One region of the Paenarthrobacter sp. R1 genome, then DNA from elsewhere that is predicted to be linked to it. Evidence: riboswitches for the same ligand, from Rfam matches in the RefSeq annotation. Region 1 holds a riboswitch; each other region holds the start of a gene.
The links. Region 1 has a riboswitch for thiamine pyrophosphate ahead of thiC (phosphomethylpyrimidine synthase ThiC). Riboswitches for the same ligand answer to the same signal wherever they lie in the genome.

Region 1 (4,193 bases):
AATTGCCGGGTATTTGAGGGATACCGGTGCCCTCCACCGCGTAGCTGCAGGAGGGCACCGTCCCCAGGACTCCGCCGACGGCGACCGGTTCATCCGGTCCTTCATTGCCGACGTCGGACGGGGTTTGTCGGTCAGGGCGTCGTGAGCCGCTGGTCACCGCGGGCCGGCAGCTGGAGTTCGGGCAGGTAGACCTTGCCTCCGGTCGCCAGGAACTCCTCGCTCTTTTCGCGCATGCCGCTGTACATCTCCGCTATGGCCGCCTGGGCCTCGGCGGAACCGTATTCATCCCGGATGTCCTGGCTGATGCGCATGGAGCAGAATTTCGGCCCGCACATGGAACAGAAGTGCGCGGTCTTGGCGGGTTCAGCGGGAAGCGTCTCATCGTGGAAGGACTCCGCGGTCACCGGGTCCAGTGAGAGTGCGAACTGGTCCCTCCACCTGAACTCGAACCGCGCCTTGGACAGCGCGTCGTCGCGTTCGTGCGCGCCGGGGTGGCCCTTGGCCAGGTCTGCGGCGTGGGCTGCAATCTTGTAGGTGATGACTCCGGTTTTGACGTCGTCCTTGTTAGGCAGCCCCAGATGCTCCTTGGGGGTCACGTAGCAAAGCATCGCCGTGCCGTACCGGGCGATTTCCGTGGCACCGATGGCCGAGGTGATGTGGTCGTAGCCCGGCGCGACGTCAGTGACCAACGGGCCCAGGGTGTAGAACGGGGCGCCCTTGCACAACCGCTGTTGCCGTTCCACGTTTTCACGCACCAAGTGGAACGGAATGTGGCCCGGGCCTTCGACCATGACCTGGACGTCGTACTTCCAGGCCCGCTCCGTCAGCTCCGCCAAGGTATCCAGTTCCGCGAACTGTGCGGCATCATTGGCGTCTGCGGTGGCGCCGGGCCGCAGTCCATCGCCGAGCGAGAAGGCAACGTCGTACTTGGCGAAGATTTCGCACAGTTCGTCGAAATGCGTGTAGAGGAAGTTTTCCTGGTGGTGGGCAAGGCACCAGCCGGCCATGATGGAGCCGCCTCGGGAAACAATTCCGGTCACCCGGTTGGCCGTCAGCGGCACGTACCGGAGCAGGACGCCGGCGTGGATGGTCATATAGTCCACACCCTGTTCGCATTGTTCGATCACGGTGTCCCGGAATATTACCCACGTGAGCTTGTTCGCCTCGCCGTTGACCTTCTCCAGGGCCTGGTAGATGGGGACGGTGCCAATGGGAACGGGGGAGTTCCGGATGATCCATTCACGGGTGGTGTGGATGTCATCGCCTGTGGAGAGGTCCATGACAGTGTCCGCTCCCCACTGGGTGGCCCACTGCAGCTTGTCCACTTCTTCGGCGATTGAGCTCGTCACGGCTGAGTTGCCGATGTTGGCGTTGATCTTCACCAGGAATGCCTTGCCGATGATCATGGGCTCGGACTCGGGGTGGTTGATGTTGCTGGGGATGATGGCGCGGCCGGCGGCCACCTCGCTGCGGACCAGTTCAACGTCGCAGTTCTCCCGCAAGGCCACGAAGCGCATCTCCGGGGTCACTATGCCCTGCCGGGCGTAGTGCATCTGGGTGACCCTTTTGCCATCGACGGCGCGGCGAGGCACGGGTTGTGCGCCCTTCCATTCCGCTGAAGCCGCACCGCGGCGCACGGCTGACTTGCCGTCGTCGAGCAGGTTGCGTTCCCGTCCCGTGTAGCTTTCCGTATCGCCGCGCGCCTGGATCCATGCCGCCCTGAAGGGTTCAAGCCCGACGACGGGATCGCTGCCCGGCCCTGCCGTGCGGTACACCCTCAGCGGATCGTTGGCCTTCCCGTTGGGGGAGGGCTCCAAGGCAATCTCGGTCACCGGGACGCGGATGCCGTGGCCAGGGTCCTCCACCCAGGCAAGCGAGTGGGATTTCAGCGACTGCGTGACGGCGTCCCCGCCGGGAGCTGTCAGGTTTTGGGTAGGGCTGTGCTGTGTTTCTGTGGTGCTCAAGGATTACTCACTTCCTTCGCCGGCATTACCCGGACAGGTTCAACGGTCGCAGACTGCTTCAGTCCTTTTCTCAGCCCCTGCAGGGGCTCCCGTGTGGTCAGGGACGAAGCTACCACAGCTGCGGCGGGTGCTCCCAGTCATATGCGGTCCGGATCCGGACTGTGGCCGCCGGCACTAAGCTTCTGCCATGCCGAACATCATTGAATTCAGCGGTCCGGTGCTGGTTTCCGCGCATGAGGAACGCCGGGGCCTGTGGTCCGTGGACGGCCGCCTGACCTTCAGCCGTCCGGAAGCTGCCCCGGATACCGTGCTGGAGGGCTGGGTCCTGCCCGGATTCGTTGATGCCCACTGCCACATTGGCCTGGGAGCCGGCGGGGCAGTGGATGAGGCCACCACCCTGGAGCAGGCCCGTACCGATTTGTCCGCCGGGACGCTGCTGGTCCGTGATGCCGGCTCCCCGGCCAATACGAGGTGGGTCCAGCAGCGTACGGACCTGCCAAGGCTGATCCGGGCGGGACGGCACATTGCGAGGAGCCGGCGCTACCTGCGCGGCCTCGGACACGAGGTGGAGCCGGAGCAGCTGGTGGAGACCGTTCGAAAGGAAGCGCGCGACGGCGACGGTTGGGTCAAGCTGGTTGGCGACTGGATCGACCGCGGCGTGGGAGACCTGGCGCCTTCTTTTCCGGCGGCGGTGGTCAAGGACGCCATCGCTGCAGCCCACGACGAGGGCGCACGGGTAACCGCGCATTGCTTCGCGGAAGAAACCTTGGATGACATGCTCGATGCCGGCATCGACTGCATCGAACATGCCACCGGGCTCCTGCCGCGGCACATCCCGCGGCTTGTGGAACAGGGTGTCCCGATCGTTCCCACCCTGGTCAACATTGCCACGTTCCCCGATATCGCGGCCCAGGCCGGGCCCAAGTTCCCCGACTACGCGCAGCACATGACCGCATTGTGGGAGCGCCGGCGCGAACGGGTCCTCGAGGCCTATGAAGCCGGTGTTTCCATCTATGCCGGCACTGATGCCGGGAGCGTTATCAAGCATGGCCGCATAGCCGACGAGATGCAGGAACTGCACGACGCCGGCCTGCCGCCTTCAGCGGTCCTCGAGGCTGCTGCGTGGGGCGCCCGGAGGTGGCTGGGAGCCGAGGGCGTCAGCGAAGGGGCGAGTGCCGACGTCGTGATTTGCAGGGAGGATCCCCGCCGCGCCCTGGCTACCGTGCGTGAACTTAGCCACGTGGTTCTGCGGGGCACCATCGTTCGTTAGGAATAAATTGAAGCTTCAAGTAATTTAGTAAGGTAGAACGTGCCGAAAGGCGGCCGCCGAACTACCGGGAGCATCACATGACCACGCCATCCAGCCAGGACCTCCTGCCAGCCGAACTCACCATGGGCACTGTCATGCTCAGGGTCGGCGACATGAAGGTGATGAGCGACTATTACCAGCGCGCCCTCGGCCTGCAGGTCATAGCGGAGCAGGACGGCGGCCTGTACCTGGGCCGCCTGGGGAAGCCGGTGGTCCATCTGGCTCCCGCAGCGGGCTTGCAGCTGCCCGGGCGCGGGGAAGCGGGGCTGTTCCACACCGCAGTCCTGTTCGAGGACCAAGCGTCCCTCGCCGCCACCATTGCCACGGCCGCGCAGTACGAACCCCGCGCGTTCGTTGGCAGCGCTGACCACTTGGTGAGCGAAGCCTTCTACTTCACCGACCCCGAAGGCAACGGCATCGAGTTGTACTACGACAAGCCGAGGAACGTCTGGCAATGGGACGGCAAGAACGTGGTCATGGACAACGTGGCGCTGCCTCCGCAGGCGTACCTCCAGCAACACCTGAGCGAGGCCGCCATCGTGGGGCAGCAGGGGGCCGCGGCCGGGATCGGGCACGTCCACCTCCAGGTGGGCGATGTTTCCACAGCGCAGAAGTTCTACGTTGACACCCTTGGCTTTGAAAAGACCGCGGGGTGGCATGGCCAGGCGCTGTTCGTCTCGGCGGGCGGCTACCACCATCACATGGCCATGAACGTCTGGAACAGCAGGGGAGCGGGCCCGCGCAAGGACACTCTGGGCCTGGGTGAAGTGCTCATCGAAGTCCCGTCGAATGATGACGTCGCAGCGCTCGCCGACCGTCTCCGCGTGGCCGGCCTGCAAAGCCACCACACCGGCCTTGAGCTCCGCTTCGAGGATCCGTGGCGCAACCAGCTGCGGGTTGCCGTCCGCTGAGGCGGCATC
Region 2 (4,193 bases), 490 kb from region 1:
AGCATCAATTGGGCCGCAGCCATTCCGGTCATCAGGGACATCTGGGCGTTCCAGTCCTCGATCGGCAGCGAGGGAGCAGCCACGATCCGGTAGTCGCCGTCGGTGACCTGGACGATCTCCTGTTCGGGCATGTTCAGGCTCGCCCCGCCGCGTTTGCGCTCGAGTTCGACCCGCTTCAGGCCCACTTCCTTCAGGAGCATGAGGGCCTCGGGGGCGGTTCCCGCATCGATCTGCTTCTGTGCACCCTTGTAGCTGAGCTTTGCACGGCTGCGAACGGTGGCCCGCTCCACGGACATGGAGACCACTTCCGCGTTGTGGTCGAGGTCGAAGTCCCACACGAAGGCGCTGCATTCCTGCTCTGCCAGGAGGCTCCCGGCTTGCTCGCTGATGACCTCCGGATGCAGCGGGACCCTTCCGTCCGGTGCGTAGAACGTTTGCCCGCGCCGCCGCGTTTCGGCGTCCAAGGCTCCGCCGGGGGCCACGAAGGACGGCACGTCGGCAATTGCGTACAGGACCTTGTAACCGGCATCGTTCCGCTGAATGAACAGCGCTTGGTCCAGGTCGGTGGAAGTCGCGGGGTCTATGGTCACGAACGGCACGTCCAGCAGGCTGCGGGGCGGCAATTGCAGGTTTTGAACCGCCTGGCGCGCTTCATGCTCGGCGTCGGCAGGGTAGTCGCCGGGTAGTTCCAGCTCGCTCCTCAAGGCAGCCAGGGAGGCAGCGAGCCGGTCGGAAGAATCGTCGACGTTGGGCGCTATCCGATGATGTGACACGAAAGTCAGACTAGCCCGAAAACGGCGGATAGTCTTGGACCATGGGCACGTCCACTCCTGGCGGAATTCCCGCGGACGTTCTCCCGGCAGAGCTGCTGGGAGCCATGGCCTATGGCGAATTGTCAGCGTTCGGGCGGTTGTCCGCGGACTCCCGCTTCGCCCCTACCCTCCGGGACCGGGCTACCTTTGCCAAGATCGCGGTCGGTGCATTCGGCAACTATGCGTTGATCAGCGGCCGGCTTACCGAGATGGGGCGGGACCCCGAAGACGCCATGCTTCGCTTCCAGCCGTCGTTCGATCACTTCCACGAACGCACCCCGCCAGGGGACTGGTACGAGTCTGTTCTGAAGGCGTACATCATCGACACGGTGTCCTCGGACTTCTACAGGACGGTGTCCGCCTTCCTGGATGCCGGGACACAGCAATTCGTCCGGAAAGTCGCTTCTGCGGACCAAGCCACCGAGGCGTTGCGCATCCTCCTCATGCGGGCCCTGAGGGACGATCCCAGGTTGGCTTCGCGCCTTGCCCTATGGGGCCGAAGGCTGGTGGGTGAGGCCCTCACCCAGGTGCAACGGGTGGCGTTGGAGCACCCGGACCTGCGTGCCGTACTTCATGACGGACAGGCCAAGGCGGAGGTACGCCGGTTGACGGCGGAACTCGCCGATCACCACGGCCGCCGGATGACGGGCCTCGGACTGGCTGCCTAGGCGTCCAGGGCTTCGAGCAGCGCCTTGGCCGCCGCCGTAGGGTCTTCTGCTTCGGTGATGGCGCGGACTACGACGATGCGGCTGGCTCCTGCCGCAACCACCTGCTCCACATTCGAAAGATCGATCCCGCCAATGGCAAACCAGGGAAGGGCGGATCCTGCGCGTTCCACAGCTTCGGTGGCATATGTGACCAAGCCCAGGCCCACTGGCGTCCGGCCCGGTTTGGTGGGTGTGGGCCAGAGGGGACCGACGCAGAAGTAGTCCAGTCCTTCGCTGCCCGACGAAGCCGCAATGGCCGCGTTCACCTGATCAGGCCCATGCGTGGAAAGACCTATGGCAGCGGTGTCCCCGAGCAGCTGCCGGGCCACGGGCAGCGGGAGGTCCTTTTGGCCCACGTGGAACACGGGAGTCCCGGAAACACGGGCGATATCAGCCCGGTCGTTGACCGCCCACAGCTTGGAATGCCGGGCGGCAGCTTTGTTCAGGACCTCGAGCAACTCCAGTTCCTCGGCGGCCTCAAGGGTCTTGTCTCGGAGCTGGATGATGTCCACGCCGCCTTCGAACGCGGCGTCCACAAAGTCTTCGAAATCGCCTTGCCGCCGGCGGGCATCGGTGCACAGGTAGAGGCGGGCGTCGGTGAGGAGATCAGGCTGGGTCATGGAAACCAGAGTAGTTCCTCTAAACTGGGCACGTACTGCGGGAGCCGTGACAGCGTCATATGACCGTCCGGCTGAGAGGGCTTCAGAGCCGACCGCTTGACCTGATCCGGCTAATACCGGCGTAGGGAAGGAAACCAATGGCAGAAGCCATCCAAGCAGACGTTGCCGTCATCGGCGCAGGCGTAGTCGGCCTGGGCATAGCCCACCGGATCCGGGCCACAGGCCGTTCCGTGGCCCTCATCGATCCGAACCCCGTCAGTGGAGCAACCTTTGCAGCGGCCGGGATGCTGGCCCCCGTGAGCGAACTCCACTACCAGGAAGAAGATCTCCTGGAACTGATGCTCGAATCGTCCAGGTTGTGGCCAACGTTCGTGTCCGGATTGTCCGGTACCGGCGTCACCACCGGCTACAGCACGACGTCGACGCTCGCGGTGGGTGCCGATGCCGCCGATCGACGGGCGCTCGCCGATCTGCGCTCCGTGCAACAGGCGGCGGGGCTCACAGTGGAGCCGTTGATGCTGCGGGACGCGCGGCAGCGCGAGCCGCTGCTCAGCCCCGGAATTTCATGCGCTTTCGATATCCCGGCCGACCACCAAGTGGACCCCCGCCGGCTGGCGGAGTGCATACTCGCCGGATTGGCCGCGCACACCCCGTGGGATGCCACATGGGTCCCGGGCGCGAGCAGCGGGTTCCAGCTGGCAGCGGAAGCCCGGCGGCTGCTGTGGGAGGGTAACCGCGTTGTGGGCGCTGAACTCTCCACCGGCCAAGTGGTAGCGGCAAGGGAAACGGTGCTGGCCAATGGCTTGGCGGCTGCGGCGACCGGCGGACTTCCTGAGGACCTGCACCTGCCGCTCAGGCCGGTTTACGGAGACATCCTCAGGCTCCGGGTACCGGAGGACCTGCGCCCGTTGCTGACCTCCACGGTCCGCGGAATGGTGCGGGGAGTGCCGGTGTACATCGTGCCCCGCGAGGACGGGACCGTGGTGATCGGGGCAACCCAACGCGAGGACGGGCTCTCGACGGGATCGAATGCGGTGTCTGCCGGCGGCGTGTACCAGCTGCTTCGGGACGCCCAGGTCCTGGTCCCCGCAGTCGGTGAGCTGGAGCTCATCGAAGTGACAGCCCGTGCACGGCCGGGCACCCCTGACAACGCTCCGCTCCTGGGGCGGGTGGGCGCGGCGGACGGCGCCGTCCGGGGCCTGATCATAGCCACGGGCTTCTTCCGCCACGGCGTACTCCTGACCCCCATGGCCGCACAGATCGTGGCCGGCTTGCTCGACGGTTCCGCGGATGACCGGTGGGTCCGGTTCCGTCCGGATCGTTTTTCTCCGCAAGGCGCCCTCGCCCGTCCCCGCATTCCAACACCATCCATCGCTTCCACCAAGGAAACAGCATGAACATCACACTCAATGGCGCCCGGCACACCGTGGCCGATGGCGCATCCGTCAGCACCCTGGTCACGTCCGTTACCGGCCGCGCCCTCGACCCGAGCGGACAGGCGGCCGACGGCGGCAAGCTGGGTGTCGCCGTCGCGCGCAATGCGGAGGTGGTCCCGCGTAGCCAGTGGGCAGCAACGAACCTCGCCGACGGCGATGAACTCGAACTCGTTACCGCAGTCCAGGGAGGCTGACCATGACCATCCTCAACACCGAAACCACTACTGACACGCTGGAAATCGACGGGGTCGCCTTCAGTTCGCGGCTCATCATGGGCACCGGTGGCGCGCCGAGCCTGGACGGTTTGGGGGCGGCCCTGGTGGCTTCCGGCACGGAGCTCACCACGGTGGCCATGCGCCGCTACTCGCCGGCCGAGACGGGCTCGCTGTTCCAACTGCTGGTGGACAACAACATCCGGGTGCTGCCCAACACGGCAGGTTGTTTCACTGCCAAGGACGCTGTGCTCACCGCGGAGCTGGCCCGCGAGGCGCTGGAGACCGATTGGGTGAAGCTGGAAGTCATCGCGGACGAACACACGCTGTTGCCGGACGCGGTTGAACTCGTCGACGCCACTGAACAACTGGTCAATCGGGGTTTCAAAGTCTTCGCATACACCAA
Region 3 (4,193 bases), 170 kb from region 1:
CACCAAGAACAATCTGGAAGCGGCCGAAGAGGTAGTTCGCCAGCTCCGCCTCCGTGACATCGGCGGCATCATCGTCATCGACTTCATCGATATGGTCCTGGAGTCCAACAGGGACTTGGTGCTGCGCCGGCTGGTGGAGTGCCTTGGCCGCGACCGCACCAAGCACCAGGTGGCGGAGGTGACGTCCCTGGGCCTCGTCCAGATGACGCGCAAGCGCATGGGCACAGGCTTGCTGGAGGTCTTCGGTGAGCAATGCGAGCACTGTGCCGGCCGCGGCGTGGTGACGCACGACGAGCCCGTGGAGCACCGCCGCGCGAATGTGGTGGCTGCCGAGCAGCACCGGTCCCACACCGAAGCACAGCAGCCGTCCCAGCGCAGTGAGCGTAAGCGTCGCCGCGGCAAGGGGGGCAACCAGGCACCGGAAGCTACGACGCCGGTCCAGCCGGCCGCTGCCCCGACGGCACCCGCTCCGGCTGAGTCCGTGGATCCCGCCCAGAAAGCCAAGGCAGAGGCTACCCGGGCCGCATTGGCGACGATCGCCGCTGCTGCGCACGCTGCACACCTGCACGATGACGAGGTGCACCGCGCCGAGGAAGCAGCCCGCGCCGCCGGTAAGGCGGAAGCAGGCCAGTCGGGTCCCGCCCAGGCGGATCCTGCCCGGAAGGCTCCTGCGCAGTCGGCTCCTGCCCAAGGGGATGCCGCCCAGGCCCCTGCGCAGGGCGGGCAGACGCAGGGCTCCACCCCGGCAGAAACTGCGGCCAGGGAGGGCCGTCCGGCTCCGGTACTGCGCTTCGGCGGAGAGGAAGTGGCTCTGCCTTTCGTGGAGCATCACGACGAACCTGCCAAGAAGCCTGCCATGAGCCTGGATCTGCTGGCTGAGGCCTTCTCGCACTTGGGCGGCACACCTGAGGTTGTCCCCGGGTCTGAGGTTGCCGGGTCTGAGAAGGACGCGCCCGGGAACGTTGAATCTGCTGACGCACCCGTGAGCGCCGACGCCTTGCCAGCCACGTCCGCTGGTACTGAACCCGTGGAGTCCCGGTCCGGCGCCCGGGGCCGGCGCGGCAGGCGGAACCGCAGTGCCAGCAGGGCCCAGGGTGCTGCCAACGAGACCAACGTTGAGCACCACGACGTTCGGGCCGCCACAGGTGGCGGGACCTCGCACGAAGCGAAGGCGCCGGCTGAGCCGGCAAAGAAGCCAACTCCAGCCTCGGAGCCGATCATCCTTGGGGTGGGTGTTCCGGCGTCGGAGCTGTAAACAGGTACTGAAGACACAGTTGGAACGAAGGCCGCGCAGCGCATGCTGTGCGGCCTTCGTCGTGCAACGGGTCATCATCGCCCGGGTCATATCCAGGCCGTTAGCCGCCGGGGTTCCCGGCGTGAGGGGCTTCCGGGCTAGGCTAGGACACTGACACGGGGTGCCGGGCATAGGGCCGGGCTGAGATCCAGACCCGTTGAACCTGTCCGGTTAGCACCGGCGAAGGGATGTCTCCATGACTTCAATGTCGTCTTCTGCTGTTTATCCGTTGCCAGCGGTCATCCGTACACATCCGAGGGTGTTGAGCATTGCTGGTTCGGACCCCTCCGGCGGGGCGGGGATCCAAGCGGACCTTAAAAGCATTGCTGCGCACGGCGGCTACGGTATGGCCGCCATCACCGCGCTGACGGCCCAGAACACGCGGGGCGTCAGCGGTGTGCATGTGCCGCCGGTGGAATTCCTCCGCCAGCAGTTGGAAACCGTCAGCAGCGACGTCGCTATCGACGCCGTGAAGATCGGGATGCTCGGTGATGCCGCCGTCATCAACGAGGTCCGGACCTGGCTTGTCAAGGTACGTCCCGCCGTCGTGGTCCTGGACCCGGTGATGGTGGCCACCAGCGGTGACCGGCTGCTGCGGGAATCAGCCGAGGCAGCGTTGCGTGACCTTCTGCCGATGGCGGACCTCATTACACCCAACCTTCCGGAACTGGCCATGCTGCTGGGGGAACCCGAAGCGGAGGACTGGCCTGCGGCGCTGGACCAGGGCAAACGGTTGGCCGGGGAGTGCGGCAATACGGTGCTGGTCAAGGGAGGCCACTTGCCGGGGGCGCAGTGTCCGGATGCGCTTATCAATACCAGCGGTTTGCTGCGTCAGGACGTGATCGAAGTCGGGGGACCGCGTGTTCAGACACGGAACAGCCACGGCACTGGCTGCTCGTTGTCCTCGGCCCTGGCCGCTGTCCAGGCAAGAACAGGAGATTGGGAGGCGTCCCTGCGGGAAGTCAAGCCCTGGTTGCGCGAGGCTCTGATGAGGGCTGACGATCTTGAAGTGGGCCAGGGGAGCGGTCCGATCCACCATTTCCACCATCTCCGGGAATCATCCCGGCCCGGGGCCTTCGCTGCCCTCCTGTGGAAGGAAGCCGCCGTGGAGCTGGAAGCCATCCACGGGCTTGCCTTCATACGGGACTTGGGGTCCGGGGAGTTGCCGGAGTCCGAGTTCAGCTACTACCTGGCCCAGGACGCCCTTTACCTCAACGGGTATTCCAGGGTGCTTGCCCGGGCAGGTGCCCTCGCCCCGACCGAAGAAGAGCAGCTGTTCTGGGCCCGGGGTTCCCAACAGTGCCTTGACGTGGAATCCGTATTGCACCGGAACTGGCTGAGCGGCCGTGAAGCGACGACGCAGAGCGGCCCGGTCACCAAGGCCTACGTGGACCATCTGATGGCGTCATCTGCTTCGGGAAGCTACGGCGTCCTGCTTGCTGCGGTCCTGCCCTGCTACTGGCTGTATGCGGAAGTGGGGCAGCAACTGCACGCCGACTTCGTCCAGGCCGGTTCCCCGGAGAACCATCCCTACGCGGATTGGCTGAGGACCTATGCGGACGAGGATTTTGCGGAGGCGACGCGGAAGGCGATTGCTCTCACGGATGCCGCAGCAGCTGCGGCATCCGGCCGTGAGCGGGCTGCCATGAAGGAAGCCTTCGTCCAGTCCTGCCGCTACGAGACCGCGTTCTTTGATGCCCCAAGACTGCATTCGTAACACGGACGCCGCGCGTCGGACGGGAAATCAACGGCAAGGCCACGTAGAGGCTGTAAGCTGTATGGGCACGGTGCCGGGAACGTCCGTTCCTACTGGTGACAAGCGTCACGTGGTGGCTTCCGGACCCGGCCTCATTTGCAGCTGAAGGTCAAACTAGCGTAATCTTGATCTTCGGTGCTTACGCCAACACTTGGGTTATGCCCCTTGGAATTGTTCATGGGATGACTCGCGGGCTTCGATCTGAAGTCCACGGCGTTGAGGCACAGCGTGAACCAGGCCTGATTCCGGTTCGGGGTTCCGCACGCAAATTTAGTAAGAAACGTCGAGAGAAGTGAGTACCCAAGTGGTGTACGCGATTGTCCGCGCAGGCGGCCGCCAAGAAAAGGTTTCCGTTGGAGACTACGTAACTCTGAACCGCGTCCCCGGTGGAGCCGGCAGCACGCTTGAGCTGCCCGCCTTGCTCCTGGTTGACGGCGACAAGGTCACCTCCGCTGCTGCGGACCTGGCCAAGGTGAAGGTCACGGCTGAGATCCTGGAAGACCTCCGCGGTCCCAAGATTGTCATCCAGAAGTTCAAGAACAAGACCGGCTACAAGAAGCGCCAGGGTCACCGTCAGGAACTGACCAAGATCAAGATCACGAGCATCGCGTAACGTCCGTTACGTAGTTCAGATTTCAGTTTCCCCAGAAATTTAGAGGCAGGCATTTCACATGGCACACAAAAAAGGCGCGAGCTCCACTCGCAACGGTCGTGACTCCAACGCACAGCGCCTCGGCGTCAAGCGTTTCGGTGGCCAGGTAGTTTCCGCAGGCGAAATCATCGTTCGCCAGCGTGGCACCCACTTCCACCCCGGTGCAGGCGTCGGTCGCGGTGGCGACGACACCCTGTTCGCCCTCGAAGCCGGTGCGGTTGAGTTCGGTACTCGCCGTGGCCGTCGCGTGGTGAACATCGTTGCTGCTGCTGCCGCAGAGTAACAACACTTTCTGAACCGGTGGAGCGGGCCAACAGGTCCGCTCCACTGTTCTTTTAACCGCATTACAATCGTTCAGGGCGCCAGGCGCACTGGGCAAGGCGTTCGCGCTGTTGACAGCAATAGAGGAGATTCACGTGGCGAGCTTTGTAGACCGGGTAGTCCTGCACGTATCAGGCGGTACCGGCGGCCATGGCTGTGTCTCCGTCAAG
Region 4 (4,193 bases), 1.4 Mb from region 1:
CCTGTGGGTGGGCGGCCAGGACGGTCGCGACGGAAAGCCGCCGCTTCTCGCCGCCGGACAGCGTGTAGGGATTCGCGTCCACCAAGTGCGTCAAACGGAGCCTCTCCAGGAGTTCGTCCACCCGCTCCTCACCCCTGCCGAGGTGCCGGGGCCCAAACATCAACTCATCCATCACTTTGCCCGTGACGAACTGATGCTCAGGCTCCTGGAACACCGTCCCGATCCGGGAAATCAGTTGATCCGCCTTCCATTTGAAGGGATCGATTCCGGCGCCCTCGGAAAGCTCGACGGCGGCAGAGACCTTTCCTGCCACCGGCGCCAGAAGGCCGGCCATCGTGAGCGCAAAGGTGGACTTCCCTGCGCCGTTGGGGCCAGTGATGGTCAACGCCCGTCCTGCCCGAACCTGGGCAGACACACCGGCCTGGACCGGGATGGGCGGGATGCTCTTGAAACCCCTCCGCCGCGGCTTTTCGCGGGAAACGGCCACGTGTTCTGCTGCGAGGAGCAACTCCGCCGGCCCCTCAGCGGTGGTCCTGGTGCGGGTACGGGGCACATATCCCGGGACCCAGACTCCGGCTGTGATGAGCATGCTCCGGGCTTCGGCGAGCACCTGATCGGGAGGGCCGTCCAACAGCACTCCGCCACCGGCCGCGCCCGGTTGGAGGACCACTATGCGGTCAACCAGGTCCTTCCATACGGACACCCGGTGTTCCACCACAACCAGCGTGGCACCGGTCTTTTCAAGGCAGCGGCGAACTGCGTCCCGGACTTCCAGCACGCCTGCCGGGTCCAGGTTCGCCGTTGGTTCATCGAGCAGGACCAGCCCCGGCCGCATCGCCAGAATCCCGGCCAGCGCCAGGCGCTGCTTCTGTCCGCCGGAAAGAGCCGCCGTCGGATGGTCCATCGCGAGGCCGTCGCCGGCAGCGGTACGCAACCCGACGTCGTCGAGCGCTTCATGGACCCGGGCCCAAATGTCGTCCCGGGGCACGGCAAGGTTCTCAGCTCCAAAAGCGACGTCGTCGCCCACGCGCGACAGGACTACTTGCGTTTCCGGGTCCTGCTGCATGAGCCCGGCCCGGCCCCGCTGTTCGCGAGGTGCCGCACCGTCGATGAGGAGGGAACCGGTCTCGTCCGCGTCGTCTTCCTCATCACCCAACACCCCGGCCAGGGCGTGCAGGAACGTCGATTTTCCGCCGCCGGACGGCCCCAGCAGCAGAACCCGTTCCCCGGGTTCGATCTGCAGGTCCAGCCCCTGGATGGCTGGTACCGTCCGGCCGGAATGCCGCCAGCCCCAGCCGTTGGCGGAGATGGCGGCGGGCCGTACCTGTGCCGGTCCCATCAGTTGAAGACTGGCTCTGACGCGGCTTTCCGGGAAGCGAAGGAGCTCAAGACGCCCGTGGACGCGAGCCCGCGGGTGGCCACCCAGGACAGTGCCCCGGCGATGATTGCACCCGAAACGGTGGTGAAGGCGATGTAGGCCAGCTTGTCGACGGCTTCGTAGGCGATGTTCCAGCCCCACGGCATGAAGGAATCGTTAAGGCCGCAGAACAGTCCTGCCCCGGCACCCGCGAGGAGGGCCACCGGGAGGTTGAACTTCTTGTAGCGGAAAGCAGCGAAGATCAGTTCCGCTCCGAGGCCCTGCAGGATGCCGGAGATCAGGACCGTGGTGCCGTACTGGGACCCCATGATGAGCTCACCCGTTGCTGCGACCGCTTCGCAGAACAGCGCTGCTCCCGGTTTGCGGATGATGAGCATGCCCAGTACGGCCGGGATCATCCACCCACCGGCGATCAGGCCGGTGAGGGGCGGATAAGCAGCATTCATGGGAACGGATACGAGTGCGGCGCCCTGGGACCAGGCCCAGAAGATCACTCCGCCTGCGATGGCAATCAGCGCCGCCACCACAATGTCTACAACGCGCCAGCTGTTGCCGGCCTTCTTCACGCTTGACGTGGTCATTCTTAGCCTCCTGAGGTTACAGGAGGGGAAAGTGCTCCCCGGTATTCCCGGTGGCCTGCTGCCATCCGGTTCCGGACACTCTGAGAAGCTCGACTCCCTTGCGCCGGTACTAACCGGATCAGGTTCGAGGGTCTGCGGCTGTCCGCACTCTCAGCGCCCTCGCGTCTCCTGCATGCCTGCAGGTTCGACGGCGGCGCTCCCCTGTCGTTATCAATCTGCCCTTGTGGGCGTGCCCAGTTTACACCGGAAGGGGTGCGCCGGGTTATGGGCCCGGTCATAAACCTTTTTGCTGTTTCACGGGCGCACAGCCGCGACCGGCTGTGCCGCACACCTGAGAGAATGGGGCCAGCAGATTCAGCACACCGGATTCACAGCAGCAAGAGGGGCGCCCATCCCATGACAGAACAGCCAGCCAAGGACACCCCCGTGGCCGAACCCCGCCTTGCCGCCAGCGTGATCCTGCTTCGGGATGCGTCGGCGGGACTGGAAGCCTTTGTCCAGCACAGGGTCTCTTCCATGGACTTTGCCGCCGGCATGGTGGTGTTCCCCGGCGGTCGCGTCGATGCCTCGGACGCGGAGGGCTGGGACTACTCCTCCGAACTGCTGGAAAGGCATGCGGCCGACTGGGCGATGAGCTCGATCGCGGCCTCCGACCCGCATGCGCAAGCAGGCACGGTGCTGGCGGCTGCCATCCGTGAAGTGTTCGAGGAAGCAGGGCTGACCCTCGACGCCTCCCAGCTCCGCCCCTGGGCCAACTGGGTGACGCCCACGGACATGCCCAAGCGCTTCGACACCTACTTCTACGTGGCCAGGCCCGCCCCCGGAGCCGAGCCGCAGCACCAAACCACGGAGGCCTGGCAGTCACTCTGGATGCCGGTGGAAGGCATCCTGGCGGCCGAGGCAGAGGGCAAGCTTCAGCTCATGCCCCCAACGTACTTCCTGCTCAAGGAGATCTCGGAGTTCCACAGTGTGGAGGCCGTGTGGCAGGCCGAGCATCAGGTGCGGCCCGTCGTGTCACCTCCGGGCTCCATGGCTGCGTTCCTGAAGGAATGCGGGAACAAGCAGTAAAACGCGGCCCCCACCGCCGTGACGCTAGGCTGAGGTCATGAACTTCTTCTTCAAGCTTCTGGGTGCCGGTGTGAGCCTCGGCGCGGGTTTCCTTGGCACCAAATTGGTGAACAAGGGTTGGGAAAAGGCCACAGGCCACAAGCCGCCCACAGGCCACGACGACGTCGAGACGAGCCTCCGCTCAGCCCTGACCTTCGCGTTGGTATCGGCTTTCGTCAGCACGCTCATCCAGGTGCTCACCAGCCGCGGAACCCAGCGTGCCATTGCCCGGTTCGCGAAGTCCCAGGACATCATCTAGGAGCTTCCGGTTTCCTGGCACGCGTTCCTGAAACGCAGGAACGCGTGTCAGTTCTCCTTCTGGCTTTCGGCTGCCCGCTGGACCACTGCTTCCAGTTCATCCTTGGTCAGCAGTTCCCGGTGTCCGTGCTTGGTGCGGTACGCGGAGCGGCCCACCATGTGCGCGGAGACTGGAGCGGTGAGCAGTTGGAAGATCCAGGCCACCAGCAGGACCGGCCACACCCACCACGTCCTCATCTGCAGGCCTATGGCAGCCAGCATCAGGAACAAACCCAGGACCTGGGGCTTGGTGGCGGCGTGCATGCGGCTCATCAGGTCGGGAAAACGCAGCAAGCCAATAGCAGCACCCAGGGACATCAGCGCGCCCACCACCAGAAAGACGGCGGTCACGCCATCAATGACTGCGTCCATGCCCGTTGCATCAGGACTCATTGCTTTGACCCCTTCTGTCGGCCACGAAGCGGGCAACCGTTACGGATCCGATGAATCCAATAACGGCCAGGGCAACCAGCAGCATGAGGTTGTTCAAGTGGCGGTTCACGGCCATGTCGATAGCCAGCGCCGCGCCCAGGATGGCCAGCAGTACGTCCGATGCCAGCACGCGGTCCAGGAGCGACGGGCCGATGGCGATCCGGATGATGGCCCCGGCAGCAGCCAGGCTCAGGATTGCCGCCGTTAGCACCAGTACAAGTTCTTTCACAGCGCTGCCCCTTTCACACCTGGGTGCTGCTCGGCCTGCAGCGCGTCCAGTTCTTCACGTGTTCCCATGATCCGGATCAGCCCGGCTTCGATGTCCTGGACCTCCCGGCGGATCTTCTGGATGTCCTCTTCGGTTTTCATGTTCAGGGCGTGCAGGTACAGGGTGGACG

Region 2: it holds a riboswitch for thiamine pyrophosphate, as region 1 does, so the genes downstream of both, thiO (glycine oxidase ThiO) here and thiC (phosphomethylpyrimidine synthase ThiC) in region 1, are expected to answer to the same signal.
Region 3: it holds a riboswitch for thiamine pyrophosphate, as region 1 does, so the genes downstream of both, thiD (bifunctional hydroxymethylpyrimidine kinase/phosphomethylpyrimidine kinase) here and thiC (phosphomethylpyrimidine synthase ThiC) in region 1, are expected to answer to the same signal.
Region 4: it holds a riboswitch for thiamine pyrophosphate, as region 1 does, so the genes downstream of both, QN084_RS08100 (ECF transporter S component) here and thiC (phosphomethylpyrimidine synthase ThiC) in region 1, are expected to answer to the same signal.

What each region holds. Positions count from the first base shown of each region.
Region 1 covers NZ_CP127115.1:285,562-289,754, reverse strand. The annotation lists gene QN084_RS01450 (alpha/beta fold hydrolase) at 1-145, shown strand, start outside; gene thiC (phosphomethylpyrimidine synthase ThiC) at 132-1,964, opposite strand; TPP riboswitch at 1,959-2,067, opposite strand; gene QN084_RS01440 (amidohydrolase family protein) at 2,152-3,234, shown strand; gene QN084_RS01435 (VOC family protein) at 3,312-4,184, shown strand.
Region 2 covers NZ_CP127115.1:771,306-775,498, reverse strand. The annotation lists gene QN084_RS03715 (RNB domain-containing ribonuclease) at 1-773, opposite strand, end outside; gene QN084_RS03710 (ferritin-like fold-containing protein) at 815-1,480, shown strand; gene thiE (thiamine phosphate synthase) at 1,477-2,139, opposite strand; TPP riboswitch at 2,167-2,284, shown strand; gene thiO (glycine oxidase ThiO) at 2,277-3,536, shown strand; gene thiS (sulfur carrier protein ThiS) at 3,533-3,769, shown strand; gene QN084_RS03690 (thiazole synthase) at 3,772-4,193, shown strand, end outside.
Region 3 covers NZ_CP127115.1:116,023-120,215, reverse strand. The annotation lists gene QN084_RS00570 (Rne/Rng family ribonuclease) at 1-1,255, shown strand, start outside; TPP riboswitch at 1,402-1,500, shown strand; gene thiD (bifunctional hydroxymethylpyrimidine kinase/phosphomethylpyrimidine kinase) at 1,491-3,011, shown strand; gene rplU (50S ribosomal protein L21) at 3,355-3,663, shown strand; gene rpmA (50S ribosomal protein L27) at 3,722-3,985, shown strand; gene obgE (GTPase ObgE) at 4,119-4,193, shown strand, end outside.
Region 4 covers NZ_CP127115.1:1,665,427-1,669,619, forward strand. The annotation lists gene QN084_RS08095 (ABC transporter ATP-binding protein) at 1-1,339, opposite strand, end outside; gene QN084_RS08100 (ECF transporter S component) at 1,339-1,959, opposite strand; TPP riboswitch at 2,037-2,172, opposite strand; gene QN084_RS08105 (NUDIX hydrolase) at 2,356-3,027, shown strand; gene QN084_RS08110 (DUF4235 domain-containing protein) at 3,065-3,325, shown strand; gene mnhG (monovalent cation/H(+) antiporter subunit G) at 3,373-3,756, opposite strand; gene QN084_RS08120 (MrpF/PhaF family protein) at 3,746-4,024, opposite strand; gene QN084_RS08125 (Na+/H+ antiporter subunit E) at 4,021-4,193, opposite strand, start outside.